One region of the Glutamicibacter sp. TV12E genome, then DNA from elsewhere that is predicted to be linked to it. Evidence: riboswitches for the same ligand, from Rfam matches in the RefSeq annotation. Region 1 holds a riboswitch; the other holds the start of a gene.
What was found. A riboswitch is a leader RNA that binds a small molecule or an ion and turns the genes downstream of it on or off. The one in region 1 is predicted to bind S-adenosylmethionine.

Region 1 (7,591 bases):
CCTGCTCAATGGAACCGGATTCACGAAGGTCCGAAACCATAGGCCGCTTATCGGTTCGCTGTTCGGATCCACGGTTCAGCTGCGACAGCGCGATCAACGGAACATCGAGTTCCTTGGCCAGCAACTTGAGGTTACGCGAGAATTCGGAAACTTCCTGCTGGCGTGATTCCACGCGCTTGCCCGAACTCATCAGCTGCAGGTAGTCGAGGATGATCATGCGCAGCTCGTTGCGCTGCTTCAGGCGGCGGCACTTGGCGCGGATTTCCATCATGGACATATTCGGCGAATCGTCGATGAACAGCGGCGCTTCATTCAACCGGCCCATGGTGGTGGCAATCTTCGTCCATTGTGCATCTTCCACCGAACCCTTGCGCAGGTCCTGGAGCTGGATGGAGGCTTCTGCCGAAAGCAGGCGCATCGCAATTTCATTGCGGCCCATTTCCAGGGAGAAGAAGACGGTGGCCATGTTGTTCTTGATGGCGGCGGACCGGGCGAAGTCCAGTGCGAAAGTCGACTTACCCACTGCAGGACGGGCCGCGATGATGATCATCTGGCCGCCCTTCAGGCCCTGGGTCAGCTCGTCGAATTCGTAGAACCCGGTGGGCACGCCGGTGATGCCGTCGCCGGCGTTCGCGGCGTTTTCGATTTCGTCTACGGTGCCTTCGATGATGTCCGAGAGGCGTACGTAGTCTTCGCTGCTGCGGTTTTCCGCAACCTTGTAGACCTCGGCTTGCGCTTCATTGACGATGGCATCGACTTCTCCATCGGGCGAGTAGCCCATCTGGACGATGCGGGTTCCGGCGTCCACCAGGCGGCGCAAGACGGCGCGCTCGCGCACGATTTCTGCATAGTAGCCGGCGTTAGCGGCGGTGGGCACCTGCTGAATGAGGTTGTGAAGGTAGGCAGCGCCACCCACACGGGAAATTTCGCCGCGCTTGGTCAGCAAGTCGGCCACGGTCACAGCATCGGCAGGTTCACCTCGGCCGTACAAATCGATAATGGCTTCGTAGATGGATTCGTGAGCCGGACGGTAGAAGTCGGTTCCTCGCAGCGCCTCAACGACGTCGGCGATGGCGTCCTTGGATAGCATCATGCCACCGAGCACGGACATCTCGGCTTCGACATCCTGTGGCGGCTTGCGCCCTGCGTCGGATTCTCGTCCTTCGTAGACCGGCTCAGCACTCATTGCAGACACTTCCATCCCCTATTGACCCCAGGGAGAAAAATCTTCCTTGCCAGATGGCAACGTTCCAACCTGCTAGTTGATGCCAACTGTTCAATGGATTACGTCTGTGGATATTTCTGCCCCAAAGCCAACAGTAGGGCCGATGTCTACCCACGTAAACTCCATTATCCACAGGTCCTGTGCATAACATACCATCAGCTGTGGACTAGCCTGTTCACTGTCTGGGGAGAACCCTGTGGATTATTGTCAAGTACCCAACAGTAATAGTGATTGACTAGGTGTTTTCTGTTTTCACATCTGTGGACAGGGAAATGTTTTATTGAAGGTAGCGATATGTTCACAGTAGTTATCAACACCCAAAAACGCCCGCAATACAGGGATTATCGCGGTTTTCACACAGTTCTGCACATCTTGCCCACAGTCATGTGGATAACCATGTGGATATTCATAGAATCGCAAAAGGCTTAGTCACCGTCTCTTATAACGGCCAACTCGGCAGATTATGGCCAATAGTCCACATTTTCGCGAAGCGGCCGCCATACACACCGTGGATAACTATTTGCCTGGCGTTCAACGCGTCCCGAAACCCGACAAGGCCCGGTGCAGATCACCATCAGGAAATCCGCGCCGAGCCTTCGGGAAACTACCACTCAGAAGATCTAGACGAGCTCAGGAACTGGGATTGAATGAAATCGGGAATCATGGAAGATCTGCGGCGAGTGCTGTGATGTGTGATGCCCATGCACCTCCAAAAGCACAACCCAGTGGTCACCAGCTTCGACTTCATTGTAAATCGACGTTTCCAGCCAGAGGGTGGACTCTTCAATAAACAGAGCGCCCTGCTCAGAAACCACGGTGTCCACGCCGAGGAACCGATCGCCCTTCTTCGAAGCGATCTGCGTGCAGACCCCTCCATTAAGATCGCTGAGTACCGAAACACCAATGTAGCTGGCCTCGCGCAGTTTCGGCCAAGTGTTGGAGGTCTTCTGGACTGCGAACATCACCAATGCGGGCTCCAGCGAAACCCCCACAGTGAATGAGGATGCAACAATGCCGGTTTTTACGCCGTCCACTTCTGCGCACAGAGCGGCCACGCCTGAGGGATGTTGAGCGAAAACCTTGCGTAGGGTTAGCGGGTCAAGTTCACGATTCAATGACATGGCTCGATTCCTTCGGTTCTTGCCCACCGCGTCAGACCCAGCGGGAACAGCGGTTCGAGTTGATCCGAATCCGGTTGCCACTGAGGTTTCACGCCGTGCGCGGTACTTGTTCTGACACCATTTGGCGCAAAACCGAATCCTCACCTGGAGCACCCCACTACCGTTGAGAGGGTTGCCGATCAGCAAGCCAGGGCTTTTAGCTGATGCTCTTGATTCTGCTTAAAACAATATGGCCCATGACGAAGCACCGTCAAACAATTCACTTCTCAAATCGCAATATTCAACAAAATATTCGACAGTGGCTCAGTTTTAAGGTCACAAAACAGTCCTTTATTCACCAATTCGGCCCACAGTGGCACTTCAGTGGGCCGCGAGGGTGTGATCTTCGTCGTAACGCATTAACTTATGGCAGGGCTAAATATTTTCCGGCATCTGCGCTTCCAGGAAAATCGGCGCCAAGGTTCGCCATGGCGCACACCGAATGTGAAGATCCGCCACCAGGGATCATCCCGGAAGGATTGCCGCGCACTTCAACAGGTAAAGTGCGAATAATTGAACTGCAATCCCCACCGCTCGAACAGGCGCATCGCGCCCCAACACTTTTGGAGCCACCCGTGAGTTCCCCAGAACAGCGAATCCCCGACAAGACCAGCCGCTTCACTGACAGCATTGGCCTGGTCTTTGATGACATCACCGCCACTTCCGTGCGAGGCCATGCCGACCTCAATGAAGAGCACCACACCCCGTGGGGCGTCGTTCATGGAGGTGTCTATGCCTCCATGATTGAAAGCGCCGGCAGCGTTGGCGCCAGCTACGCGGTCTCAGAGCGCAATCAATTTGCTGTGGGCGTGCACAATGCCACCGACTTCCTGCGTCCCTCCACCGGTGCGCGCGTGCAGGTTGAGGCCAAGGCGCTGTTCCAAGGCAAGACCCAGCAGTTGTGGGAAGTCGTCATCACCGATGAGGCCAGCGGAAAGGAACTCTCGCGCGGACAATTGCGCACCCAAAACGTAGATATGCCCGGCGCCTGAGCGTATCCTAGGTGGCACCTAGCGGATCAGCTTCGGAGGCTTGCCATGAGTGCCACCTATACCTTTGACGTGTTCAGCAGCCTTGATGGCTTCGGCAGTGCAGGCAGCGATTGGGGTGGCTACTGGGGAAAACAGGGGCCAGAGCTGTTGGCCCATCGCCTCGGGCTCTACACTCCCGAATGCCGCATGGTTTTCGGAGCAAACACCTTCCGCTTATTTAGTCTCTTCTGGGCAGAAATCGAGATGAATCCCGAGGTTGAAGACGCGTGGGGCGTGGCTTTGCACGACAAGCCCGCCACTGTCATCTCCACCACCTTGGAAGAGCCGCTGTCTTGGCCTAATGCCACGCTGGAGCGCGCTGATGCCTTGGAAGTCGTAGCCCAACTCAAGAAAACCTCAGATGTGCCGCTGCGCTCTCACGGTTCCCTGGCCATGAACCATTCGCTGCTGGCGGCAGGTCTAGTGGACTTCATCCAGGTGAGCATCTTCCCGGTGCTGACCGGGCATAGCGGCTCTGCTCCGGTACTCGGCGGGGTCGACGACTATGACCTGGAACTTGTCGATTCAAAGCTTTTGGACGGCCGGATCCAGGAACTGACGTATCGCCCGACGCGCCACCAGCCGGCGCACGCTTAGCCGCTCGATGAAGCACATCCGAGACGCTTGCCTGCTGCTCGGCGCAGTGTTCCTCGCCGGATGCTCCACGCCAACACCACCTCCAAGTCCAGCTGCCGAATCGCAAACCGCTCCAGAACTACTGGCCACCGGCTTGGAAGCTCCGTGGTCCATGGTCTACGTCCAGGACAGCTTGCTGGTCAGCGAACGCGATTCCGGGAGGATCCTGGAGGTTTCGGAGTCCGGACAGAGCCGCGAAGTGGCCCGGATCGAGGATCTCGCAGCGATAGGCGAAGGCGGGCTGCTGGGCCTGGCCTTCCTCGCGCCGGACCAGCTCTACGCTTTTTCCACCGCTGAATCCGGTAACCGCATTCAGCAATTCACGGTGCAAGGCAGCGCCGGAAACTTGTCATTGTCGGCTCCGCGGACCCTGCTGGATTCCTTGCCCTCGGCCAATATCCACAACGGCGGGCGGCTGGCCATCGGACCGGATGGAATGCTCTACGCGAGCGTGGGCGATGCGTCCAACCCTGGGCAAGCCCAGGACCTGCAGGCGCTGGGCGGCAAGATCCTGCGCATGGCACCCGATGGAAGCGTCCCGGAAGACAACCCCCTCGAGAATTCCCTCGTCTACAGTTATGGGCACCGCAATGTGCAGGGCCTGGCGTGGAGCGATGATGGCACCATGTATGCCAGCGAATTCGGGCAAAACACCTTCGACGAACTGAACATCATCAAGGCCGGCGGGAACTATGGCTGGCCCGAAGTCGAGGGGAAGGGCGGCGCAGATCGGTCGTACACCGACCCGATTGCGCAGTGGTCCCCCTCGGAGGCCAGCCCCAGCGGCATCGCGATCCTCGATGGCACCGCCTACCTGGCGAATCTGCGCGGAGAAGTGCTGCGCGCGGTGGAACTGGACGCGCCGGCCACCGAGCAAGAGCTGCTTGATGGCCGGCTCGGCCGGCTGCGCGATGTGCTGGTGGATCCTGGCGGCTCGCTGCTGGTGCTGACGAACAACACCGACGGGCGTGGCCAGCCCGGTGCTGGCGATGACCGCATCGTGCGCCTGATGCCCCGCCAGACCGGCGGCTAGCTGGCCGGGCGCATATCCCCGGTCTGCTCGAAGCGCTGGTGCCAGGATAGGGCCTCGCCCAGCAGGTGAGGGGTGTGTTTGCCGTAGCTTTGCCTGCAAGCCCGGTCGAAGTAGTCCTGCAGCAGCCCACGGTAGTCCGGATGCGCGCAGTTCTTGATGACCAGCTGGGCGCGCTGCTTGGGCGAAAGGCCGCGCAGGTCGGCCAGGCCCTGTTCGGTAATCAGGATCATGGTGTCGTGCTCGGTGTGGTCCACATGCGATGCGAAGGGCACGATGCCCGAGATCTTGCCGCCCTTGGCGGTGGACGGGGACATGAACACCGACAGGTAGCCGTTGCGGGCGAAGTCGCCGGAGCCGCCGATGCCGTTCATGACATGGGAGCCCAGGACATTGGTGGAGTTCACATTGCCGTAGATGTCGGCCTCGATCATCCCGTTCAGGGCGATGCAGCCCAGGCGCCGGATGATCTCCGGGTGGTTGGAGATCTCCTGGGCGCGCAGCAGGATGCGTTCGCGGTAGTGCTCCACATTGCGGTTGAATTCCTCGATGCCCTCGGCGGACAGCGAAAAGCTGGTGGCCGAGGCGAACTCGATGGTGCCGTCCTTGATCAGCTCCAACATGCCGTCCTGGATGACCTCGGTGTAGGCGGCCAAGCCCTTGTAGCCACCGCGGGACAGGCCCGCCAGCACGGCGTTGGCGATGTTGCCGACGCCCGACTGCAATGGCAGCAGCTTCTCGGTCAACCTGCCGGCGCGGATCTCCGAGTCCAGGAAGCCCAGCAGGTGATCGGCGATCCTCTCGCTGGTCTCGTCCACCGGGGCGAAAGGGCTCAGCCGGTCTGGCGCGTCGGTTTGGACCACCGCCGCGATCTTGTTGACGCCGACGTCCAGGTACTTCTGGCCGATCCGGTCGCGCACAGTAGTCAACGCGATGGGCTTGCGGTGCGGAGGCAATGCGGTGCCGTAGTAGACATCGTGCATGCCCTCCATGGCGGCAGATTGCTGCGCGTTGACCTCGATGATGACCTTGTCGGCCATTTCCAGCCAGGTCTTGTTGTTGCCCACGGAGCTGGAGGGGATCAGGTCGCCTTCGGCGGTTACGCCGACCACCTCGATGATGGCCACGTCGATCTTGCCGTAGAAGCCGAACCAGGCGTGCTGGGCGACATGGGACAGGTGGATGTCCATGTACTCCATGTTGCCCTCGTTGATGCGGCGGCGCAGCTCGGGATCGGACATGTAGGGAAGGCGCAGGTTCATGCCCTCGGCCTTGGCCAGCACGCCATCGAGCTCGGGGGCGGTGGAGGCGCCGGTGAGCACGTTGATCTTGAACTCCTCGCCGGCAGCGTGCTGGCGTTCCATCTGGGCGGCCAGGGCGCCGGGCACTGCCTTGGGGTATCCGGCACCGGTGAAGCCGCTCATGGCCACCGTCATTCCCGGCTTGATGAATGCTGCCGCCTGTTCGGCGCTCATCAGGCGATCGGCAAAGGCCCGGTGGTGAATACGCTCGTGCAAAACTCTAAACCCACATTCTTGACGGTAGATAAATTCTCAACGTGGGATCACGAACATGAACGGATGCTCTTCATGAGTTAATTCTTTCCAGATCCGTGATAAATCGACATGGAAAGAACACCTTTTCCCGTTCCCCACCCTTTCAGCCTACACTCAGGATAATTGTTCTCACCTCGTCCTAGGAGACCCCTATGCGAAAGTCACTTGCGATACTGACCTTCACTGCTCTAGCGCTAAGCCTTGCTTCCTGCAGCAGCGGGGCAGCGTCAACGAGTCCTGAAGGTTCCGAAGCTCCAGCAAGTCAGTCACCGTCTCAGACAGCGACGCCTGGCAAAGGAAATATAAGTTCCTCGGGCGTGGATTTCACTACTCTCGATGCAACCGATCTCAAGCTCACAACGAAGATGGATTATCAGTTCGTCTCTAGCCAGGGCGCAGAGGGTACGGTGAAGTTTGTAGATGAGACCGACCCGGAGGCGGCCGCAGTCGAGGCTTTCATGAAAAAAGCTGTTGGCTACCACCGCGAGTATCTGAAAGTTCGTGTCGATAATTCCCAAGGGACCGAAGTCGTCTCAATTCCAGAAGTCCTTGTAGAGGGAGCCGACGAGGTCGAGTACCCGTTTCTCAGCATGAACCGCACTATCAGCGAAGCAAGCCCCGTGATGAATTCAGACTATTCCTACACCACGGCTGATGGCATGAAAGAACTCTCTGAGGCTGAGTACGACAAACTCACCGATGAGGGCTACGAGTTGGAAGATAAACAACGCTTCAACATCAAGCCAGGAGGAAAAGGAACACTCCTATTCGCGATTGAGATTGACGAGGGATCTTTGCCAAAAGAAATTTCAACAGTCTCGGTGCCTGTTCATGGGATCTTCGAAGAGGTGATGGCCACGAACGGGCTGGTCTCAGAATACAAGGAATGGAAAGCCTTCCAGGAAGCGGGCAAAGAGTGGACAGCGCACTCAACGGCCGCGCCCGAAGACTAA
Region 2 (7,591 bases), 810 kb from region 1:
GATTTCCAATTCAAGACAATAGCGGTCGCCTTGGGGATTGTCCCAGTGAGCAAGGGAATTGAACCGGCGGTTGATCATCGTCAGGGCATTGCGAAGGTTCTCTTCGCGGCGCTCTCCACGTGCCAAATTAGCGAAGTTTGTCGTGGTGCGCGAATTTGTCGAAGGGGAGTAATTCTCGTCGAATCTAGTGGTGCCAATGCTGAAATTTAATGCGTCTGCCATGATGGCCAATCTGTATTTGGGAGGCCTGGGCAGGCCGAGGGGAAGTCGTTGCGTCAATCATGCAGGGTGATTCTTGATATCAGGTAACTCGATATAACTATGGATCCATATAGACTCTGGCTATGGTTCAGGGAACGAATGGCTTGACACTGCAGCAGCTACGCTATTTTGTGGCGGTAGCCTCCGAGGGGTCGATTTCGGCTGCCGCCGACCTCATTTACGTCGCGCAGCCCAGCATGTCGGCGGCGATGAAGGAGCTCGAATCACGGGTGGGGCGCACCTTGCTTGTGCGCTCGGCCAGGGGAGTGACGCTCACCGCCGAAGGCGCAGAATTCCTTGGCTACGCCCGGCAGGTCCTGGAGCAAGTGGAGTTGCTGGAGCACCGATACCTCGGACGTCCCTCCGCCAGGCGGCTGCTGGGCGTCTCCACCCAGCACTACTCATTTTCGGTGGACGCCTTTGTCCGGATGGTCCAGGCCAGCGGGGCCGAGGAATACCAGTTTTCGCTCCGCGAGACGCGCACCGAAGAAATCATCGAGGACGTGCGCACCCTGCGCAGCGACATCGGGATCCTGTACCGCAACGATTTCAACCGGAAGGTCATCGACAAGCTGCTGCGCGAATCCCGGCTGGTTTTCCACCCGCTGTTCCTCGCCGATCCGCACATCTTCATCTCGCGCAGCAACCCGCTGGCCACCCGGGACCAGGTCACGCTCGAAGACCTCGAAGACCTGCCGCGGCTAACCTTCGACCAGGGCGCGAATAATTCCTTCTACTTCGCCGAGGAGGTGCTCTCCACCCGCTCCAGCCAACGCGAAATCCAGGTCTCTGATCGCGCTACCATCTTCAACCTCATGATCGGCCTGGGCGGGTACACGATCTCCACCGGCATCATCAGCGACGAGCTTGATCCCTCCATCGTCGCCATCCCGCTGGCGATCGAGGAGCGCATCGAGATCGGATGGATCGGCCACGCCGCGATCCCGCTCACCGACCAGGCCCAGCGCTATCTGCAAGAAGTCCGCACCGTGGTCGCCAGCTTCGGCGTCGAGGTGCTCGGCTGAGCCGCCCTAGGCGTAACTCTCGGTCATCGAGCGCCGGTCCATCGTCATAAACTTCAGGCAAAACCCCTACATCACACCGATTCCGCTCAAAAGCTCGCGTCACAAAGTGGTGCCAGCCACCGCGTCATCATGACAACTAGAGGTCATATGAAGCCCGGCGGCCTTGTATGAAGCGCAGGGCTGTTGGCCGCTTGCGCCGTCTGCGAGCCATGGCCAACCATGGAGGAACAACAAACCATCAAGAGCGACTAAGAGATCTGGCTCGTTGACGTCGCAGCAACCATCGGGAAACCGAAAGGTGCTAATGCCAGGAACGATGGAGCAGTTCCGAACGCGCTTTCGCGCTGTGCCTCGTGCCTTTGCACGATGCCTATCGGTGCACTCCCTCGCAGAGAACGAGGAGGAGCCATGAGCCAAGGAACCGACGCGGTCCACGCCGGATACCGCCCGAGCGGAGAATTCCGCCCGATGCTGCCGCCGCTGCACAATTCCGCCGCCTACCAATTCCAATCGCATGCCGAGGCGATCGAGAAGTTCGCGCTGCGCCAGGCCGGCTTCACCTACTCGCGCACCGGCAACCCCACCGTCTCGATCCTCGAACAGCGCGTGGCAGCACTGGAAGGCGGAGCCCACGCGGTGGCCACCGCCACCGGCCAGGCCGCGGTGGCATTGTCCTTGCTGGCCCTGACCCAGGGACCCAAGCACATCGTGGCTTCTTCCTCGCTCTACGGAGGCACCGTGGATCTGTTCACCGACACCTTCGCCGACTTCGGCATCCGCATCAGCTTTGTCGACCAGGCCGATCCTTTGGCTTGGGCTGCGGCCATCGAGGATGACACCCGCGCATTCTTCCTGGAGTCCGTCTCCAACCCGCTGTGCACCGTGGCCGATCTTCCTGCCATCGCGGCCATCGCCCACGAACACAACATCCCGGTGGTCGTGGATAACACCCTGGCCACCCCGCTGAACGTGCGCCCTCTGGACTTCGGCGCCGACATCGTGGTCCACTCAGCCACCAAGGGCCTGGCCGGACACGGTTCGGTACTCGGTGGGATCGTCGTGGACTCGGGGAAATTCGATTTCTCCGACACCGCGCGCTGGCCGCAAATCGCCGCCCCGCGAGTGCGCCTGAACAACACTTCGCTGCTCGAACGCCACGGATCGGCCGCCTACGCGATGCTGGTCCGCTCCAAATTCCTGCACGACCTGGGCCCGACCCTGGCCCCGGCCAGTGCCCAGGGGATCCTCGCCGGAATCGAAACCCTGCCGGTGCGCGCCGCCCATGTGCAGCGCAGCGTCACCACGCTGATCGGTGAACTCCTGGCGCACCCGGGCATCGTGGCCATCCACCACCCGTCGTTGCCCACCCACCCAAGCTACGAGCTGGCCCAGAAGATCACGCCGAAGGGCACCGGCTGCGTGGTGGCCATCGAACTGGCCCACCCGACTTTGGTTTCCCCGGTGATCGATGGGCTCAAATTGATCTCGCTGGCCGCCAATGTGGGGGATACCCGCACCATGATTTCGCACCCGGCCACCATGACCCACTGCCGGCTCTCCGAGCAGCAGCTGGCCGCCGCCGGGCTGAACACTTCCACCCTGCGCCTCTCGGTCGGCTTGGAAGACCCGGCCGACCTGCTCGCAGACCTCACCCAGGCCCTGGATCTGGCATTGGACCAGGCCCTGGCCCCGCAAACCCAAGGAGCATGATGACTGGCTTCAACACCCAGGCCGTCCACGCCGGCCAGCACAAGGACCCGCACACCGGGGCGGTCGTCTCCCCGATCTACCAGACCAGCACCTTCATCCAGGACGGCATCAACGTGCTGCGCTCCGGGCACGAATACTCCCGCGGCTCGAATCCCACCCGCGACAGGTTCCAGGACCAGCTCACCGCGCTGGAAGGCGGGGCCGCCGGATTCGCCTTCGCCTCGGGCATCGCCGCCGAAGACGCGCTGCTGCGCGCGGTGCTCGAACCGGGCGACCACATCATCCTCGGTGCCGACGGCTACGGCGGCACCAACCGGCTGATCTCCAAGCTGCACAGCAAATGGGGGATCACCTCTTCCGCAGTGGAGATCACCAGCCTTGACTCGGTGCGCGCCGCGGTGCGCCCGAACACCGCGCTGCTATGGGTGGAGACCCCCTCCAACCCGCTGCTGGGCATCGCCGATCTGGCCGGATGGGCTGCCATCGCCCGCGAGCACGGCGCCCTGCTGGTGGTGGACAACACCTTCGCCACCCCTTATCTGCAGCGCCCGCTGGATTTCGGCGCCCACGCGGTGGTCCACTCCACCACTAAATACATCGGCGGGCACTCCGATGTGCTCGGCGGCGCGGTCATCGTGGCCGACCAGCTCTTCCGCGGCCAAACCCTGGCCGAAGCCGTGGGCTACCAGCAGTTCGCCGGCGGCGCGGTGGCCGGCCCGCAGGATTCCTACCTGGCCGCCCGCGGGCTGAAAACCCTGGGCCTGCGCATGGAACGCCACTGCGCCACCGCTTCCACGCTGGCCCGCTGGCTCGATGCACAGCCCGAGGTCACCCGCGTCTACTACCCGGGACTGGAGAACCACCCCGGCCACGAGCTGGCCGCTCGCCAGCAGCGCGGATTTGGAGGCATCGTCTCACTGGCCCTGGAAGATGAGGCTTCCGCCCGCGCCTTCGCCCAGTCCATGGAGTACTTCCAGCTGTCGGTCTCCTTGGGCGGGGTGGAATCCCTGGTCTGCTATCCGCGCGAAATGACCCACGCCTCGCTGATCGGCACCGAGTTGGAAATCCCGGCCAACCTGGTCCGGCTCTCGGTGGGCATCGAGGAGGCCGAGGATCTGATCGCCGATCTGCAGCGCGGGCTGGCGGCTGCCCGCGCGACCCAGCCTGCACGCCAACCTGCCACGGTGCGCGAGAAGGCCCTGGAAAACGCCTGATAACTTCGAACCGCAAAGATCGGGCGGCGCGCCCCTTCCCTGGAGAATAGTAGTTGGGGAAGGGTGGAATCATGATCGGAATTCTCAATCGGCTCGTCGGGCATATCGAGGCTCAGCTGCGCACGCAGATCAACCTCGCTGACGTGGTGCGCGCCGAAGGCACGACCGAATACCACGTGCGGAGGATGTTCTCCTCGCTGGCCGGCATGCCGGTCTCCGAGTACATCCGCCGTCGCCGCATGACCCAGGCCGCAGCGGACCTGCTCTCCGGCGAGGACCTGCTGGGCATCGCGATCCGCTACGGCTACGGTTCGGCCGAAGCTTTCGGCCGGGCTTTCCGGTCCGTGCACGGTGCGAGCGCGGGCGAGGTCCGCGAGAATGGTGGCCCCCTTCGAAGCCAGCCAATCATCAGGTTCAGCCTGAAAGTCGAAGGGAATAGCCCCATGGATGCACGAATAATTGAACGAGAAAACTTCCAGCTCATCGGATACGCCGCACAAGTGCCGCTGATCCATCAGGGAGCAAACCCGCACATCCAAGCGCACATTGCTTCGATCCCAGTCACCGAGCACGCCCGGCTCAAGGAATTGTCGGCCGTCGAGCCTGCAGGGCTGCTGCAGGTCAGCGACCAGGTTGATGCGGACTATCAGGAAGGGACCGAGCTGACCTACCTGCACGGGGTCGCGGTGCCAGCCGATGCCACGGTGCCTGACGACCTGGATTCCATCCAGGTGCCCGCTGGCCACTGGGTCGTATTCAGCGTGGCCGGCCCCTACCCATCAGCCTTGCAGGAGCTCTGGGCCTCCACGGCCACCTCGTGGTTCCCATCCAATCCGTGGCGCTTGCGCCCCGGCCCGTCCATTGTCGCAGTGCTCGATCGGGCCGCGGATTTCAGCACCGCAACCTGCGAGCTTTGGCTACCGGTGGAAGCCGACCGCTGAGCTTATCCACACACCGTCATTGCATGCCCCGCGGATCAACTCCCGCGGGGCATGCTCGTGTCTATGGATACAGCGCAGGCACTGAAGAATCTGGCTGAGGCGAGCGAACTGATCGCCTCAGCCACGGCTGTGCTCTCCGGTGACCTGCCCGCCGGCCACGCCGCCTACTTCGCGCTGCTCACCGAGCACTTGGGCCAGCAGCAGGCCCGTGCGCAGATCGAAGCGGCCCACGCGGTGCGCCGCACCGGCGCGCATAAACTCGACCGGGATTCCTTCCAAGCTATCTCCGATGCCGGCACCAATCCCACTCTCGAGCAGATCGAAGCAGCCCCCGGCCACACCACCACCGGACGCACCCACTTTAATAGTGCCTCCGGGTTGCTGCAGGACTGGTTGGATATTCCACGGGCCACCGCTTCGGCCCGCCTGATCCAAGCCGACTGCTTGATTGGTGGGGTGAATGAGGCAGGTCAACCCATCGCCCCGTGGTTGCCTCAGCTCGCCGAACAATTCATGGATCCTGACGTCGACCCACGCCCGGTCGCTGCCACGGCCACGAAACTGCATTCAGCCCGCAAGGATCTGGGCGAGGGCAAAGCCGGGCGTAAAAAGAAAGAACAACTCCAAGCCGACGCACTGGCTTTCCTGCGCACCGAACCGAAGTCCGCACGCAAACACATTAACGCGCTCATAGCCGAGGTGAAATCCGGCGAACGCCCGATCAAGGCCCTGCTTGAGTGCATCGGTATTTTTAGACGCGGCATGCGCCAAGGCCTGGTCGAATATGTGCTGCGCTTACTTCCTTCGCAGGCGGCTTTTATCGAGGCCTACCTCGCCAAGATGGACAATCCGGCTACCGTGGCCGGTAATCGCGAGCACTTGAAGGACGCCGAAGCTCATTTCACCGGGGAACCGGGGAGCGGCTGCGACGATGAGGAGTCGATGCCAGACTGGGCCAAGGGCGGGAACCATTCCGGACCCGCCGAGCCGAAGCAATCAGCACCACCGGAAACATTGCAAAGTTCGCCGAGACCGGATGAACACAAACCGTGGGAAGACATGAAGCCCGAACGCCGCCGGCTACTGGGACTGCTAACCCTGTTGATGGGAAGTTCTCCCACCGGTTCCGGTATATCAACACCGCCCGCAGCGCAGGTCAGCATCGTGTTGAACTGGGAAAAGATGCAACAGCAGCTCAAGGACTTTGCTGTCACTTCCAGCGGATTGCCCCTCACCCCCGGTGAAGCACGAGCCGCACTCTGTACCGCCGGCGTTTACCCGCTGGTACTCAATGGCATTTCTCTGCCCTTGGACCTTGGCCGAACCCAACGGCTTTTTTCTAAGGCCCAAGGTCGAGCCGTCCGCGCCGCCTATCGAGGCTGTTCCTACCCTGGCTGCTCCATGCCCGCCGAACGCTGCGAACTGGACCACCTAGATCCGTGGGAGAAGGGTGGCCGTACCGACATCGCCTCAGCGGACCTGAACTGCCCGATCCACCACATCAGTCGGCACTGCGGACTCTTTAGGACCGTCAAGGTCTCCGGAAGTCGGCCCCTGGTACTACTGTCTAGGGAGCTCGACCCGGAACAACGCTTAAGGATCAATACCTATTTCATGACCCCAGCTGAAGCGCTGGCCGCCGAAGCCCTGGCTGAGCGGATGACAACCCAATGGCGTTCGGGGCTACTGGCCGTAGAGTTCGCTGCGGCTTAGGAGTTCGCAGCCAAATGCTTGGCCGCCAATTCGAGGTAATGCTCGGCGTTGACGTTCAACCCTGCAACCTCTTCATCGCTGAGTTCACGGCGCACCTTGGCCGGAACGCCGGCCACCAGCGAGCGCGGTGGAACCTTGGTGCCTTCCAGCACCAGCGCACCGGCCGCCACGAGCGACTGCTCACCGATTACCGCACCATTCATGATGGTCGCGCTCATCCCGACAAGGCAGCCATCACCCACGGTGGCGCCATGCACTACTGCCGAGTGGCCGACCGACACTCCCGCGCCCAGGGTGCAGGGGAAGCCGGCATCTGCGTGAAGCACCACGTTGTCCTGCAAATTGGTGCGTTCACCAACTCGGATCGGAGCGGAATCCCCGCGCACGGAAACCCCGTAGAAGGCGCTGGCCCGAGTCGCCAGCACCACGTCCCCGCTCAGCACGGCCGTAGGGGCGACAAAAACATCCTCGGCGACCTGCGGGGTCGACCCGTCAATAGTAATAATGTGGCTCATGCCACCCACTCTAATTGCCGAGGGGGCACGGTGCGAGTTATGAGAAGACGATGGTCCGCTGGCCGTCGAGCATCACGCGGTGCTCGGCATGCCATTGCACGGCGCGGGTCAGCGTGCGGCCCTCCACGCTGCGTCCCAGCTCCACCAGCTGCTCGGCAGTGCGGGTGTGCGAAACGTGGGTGACTTCCTGGTCGATGATCGGGCCCTCATCC

Region 2: another riboswitch for S-adenosylmethionine. It lies ahead of ACT7DV_RS02270 (O-acetylhomoserine aminocarboxypropyltransferase/cysteine synthase family protein); the one in region 1 lies ahead of ACT7DV_RS06065 (flavin reductase family protein).

What each region holds. Positions count from the first base shown of each region.
Region 1 is NZ_JBQVVF010000001.1:1,292,883-1,300,473, reverse strand. Features, by position in the region: gene dnaB (replicative DNA helicase) at 1-1,186, opposite strand, end outside; gene ACT7DV_RS06065 (flavin reductase family protein) at 1,846-2,346, opposite strand; SAM riboswitch class IV at 2,444-2,561, opposite strand; gene ACT7DV_RS06060 (PaaI family thioesterase) at 2,961-3,377, shown strand; gene ACT7DV_RS06055 (dihydrofolate reductase family protein) at 3,423-4,013, shown strand; gene ACT7DV_RS06050 (PQQ-dependent sugar dehydrogenase) at 4,021-5,085, shown strand; gene ACT7DV_RS06045 (acetyl-CoA hydrolase/transferase family protein) at 5,082-6,599, opposite strand; gene ACT7DV_RS06040 (hypothetical protein) at 6,956-7,591, shown strand.
Region 2 is NZ_JBQVVF010000001.1:483,877-491,467, reverse strand. Features, by position in the region: gene ACT7DV_RS02280 (DUF1852 domain-containing protein) at 1-222, opposite strand, end outside; gene ACT7DV_RS02275 (LysR family transcriptional regulator) at 345-1,286, shown strand; SAM riboswitch class I at 1,519-1,609, shown strand; gene ACT7DV_RS02270 (O-acetylhomoserine aminocarboxypropyltransferase/cysteine synthase family protein) at 1,695-2,996, shown strand; gene ACT7DV_RS02265 (cystathionine gamma-synthase) at 2,996-4,210, shown strand; gene ACT7DV_RS02260 (AraC family transcriptional regulator) at 4,282-5,151, shown strand; gene ACT7DV_RS02255 (HNH endonuclease signature motif containing protein) at 5,215-6,864, shown strand; gene ACT7DV_RS02250 (gamma carbonic anhydrase family protein) at 6,861-7,379, opposite strand; gene purU (formyltetrahydrofolate deformylase) at 7,417-7,591, opposite strand, start outside.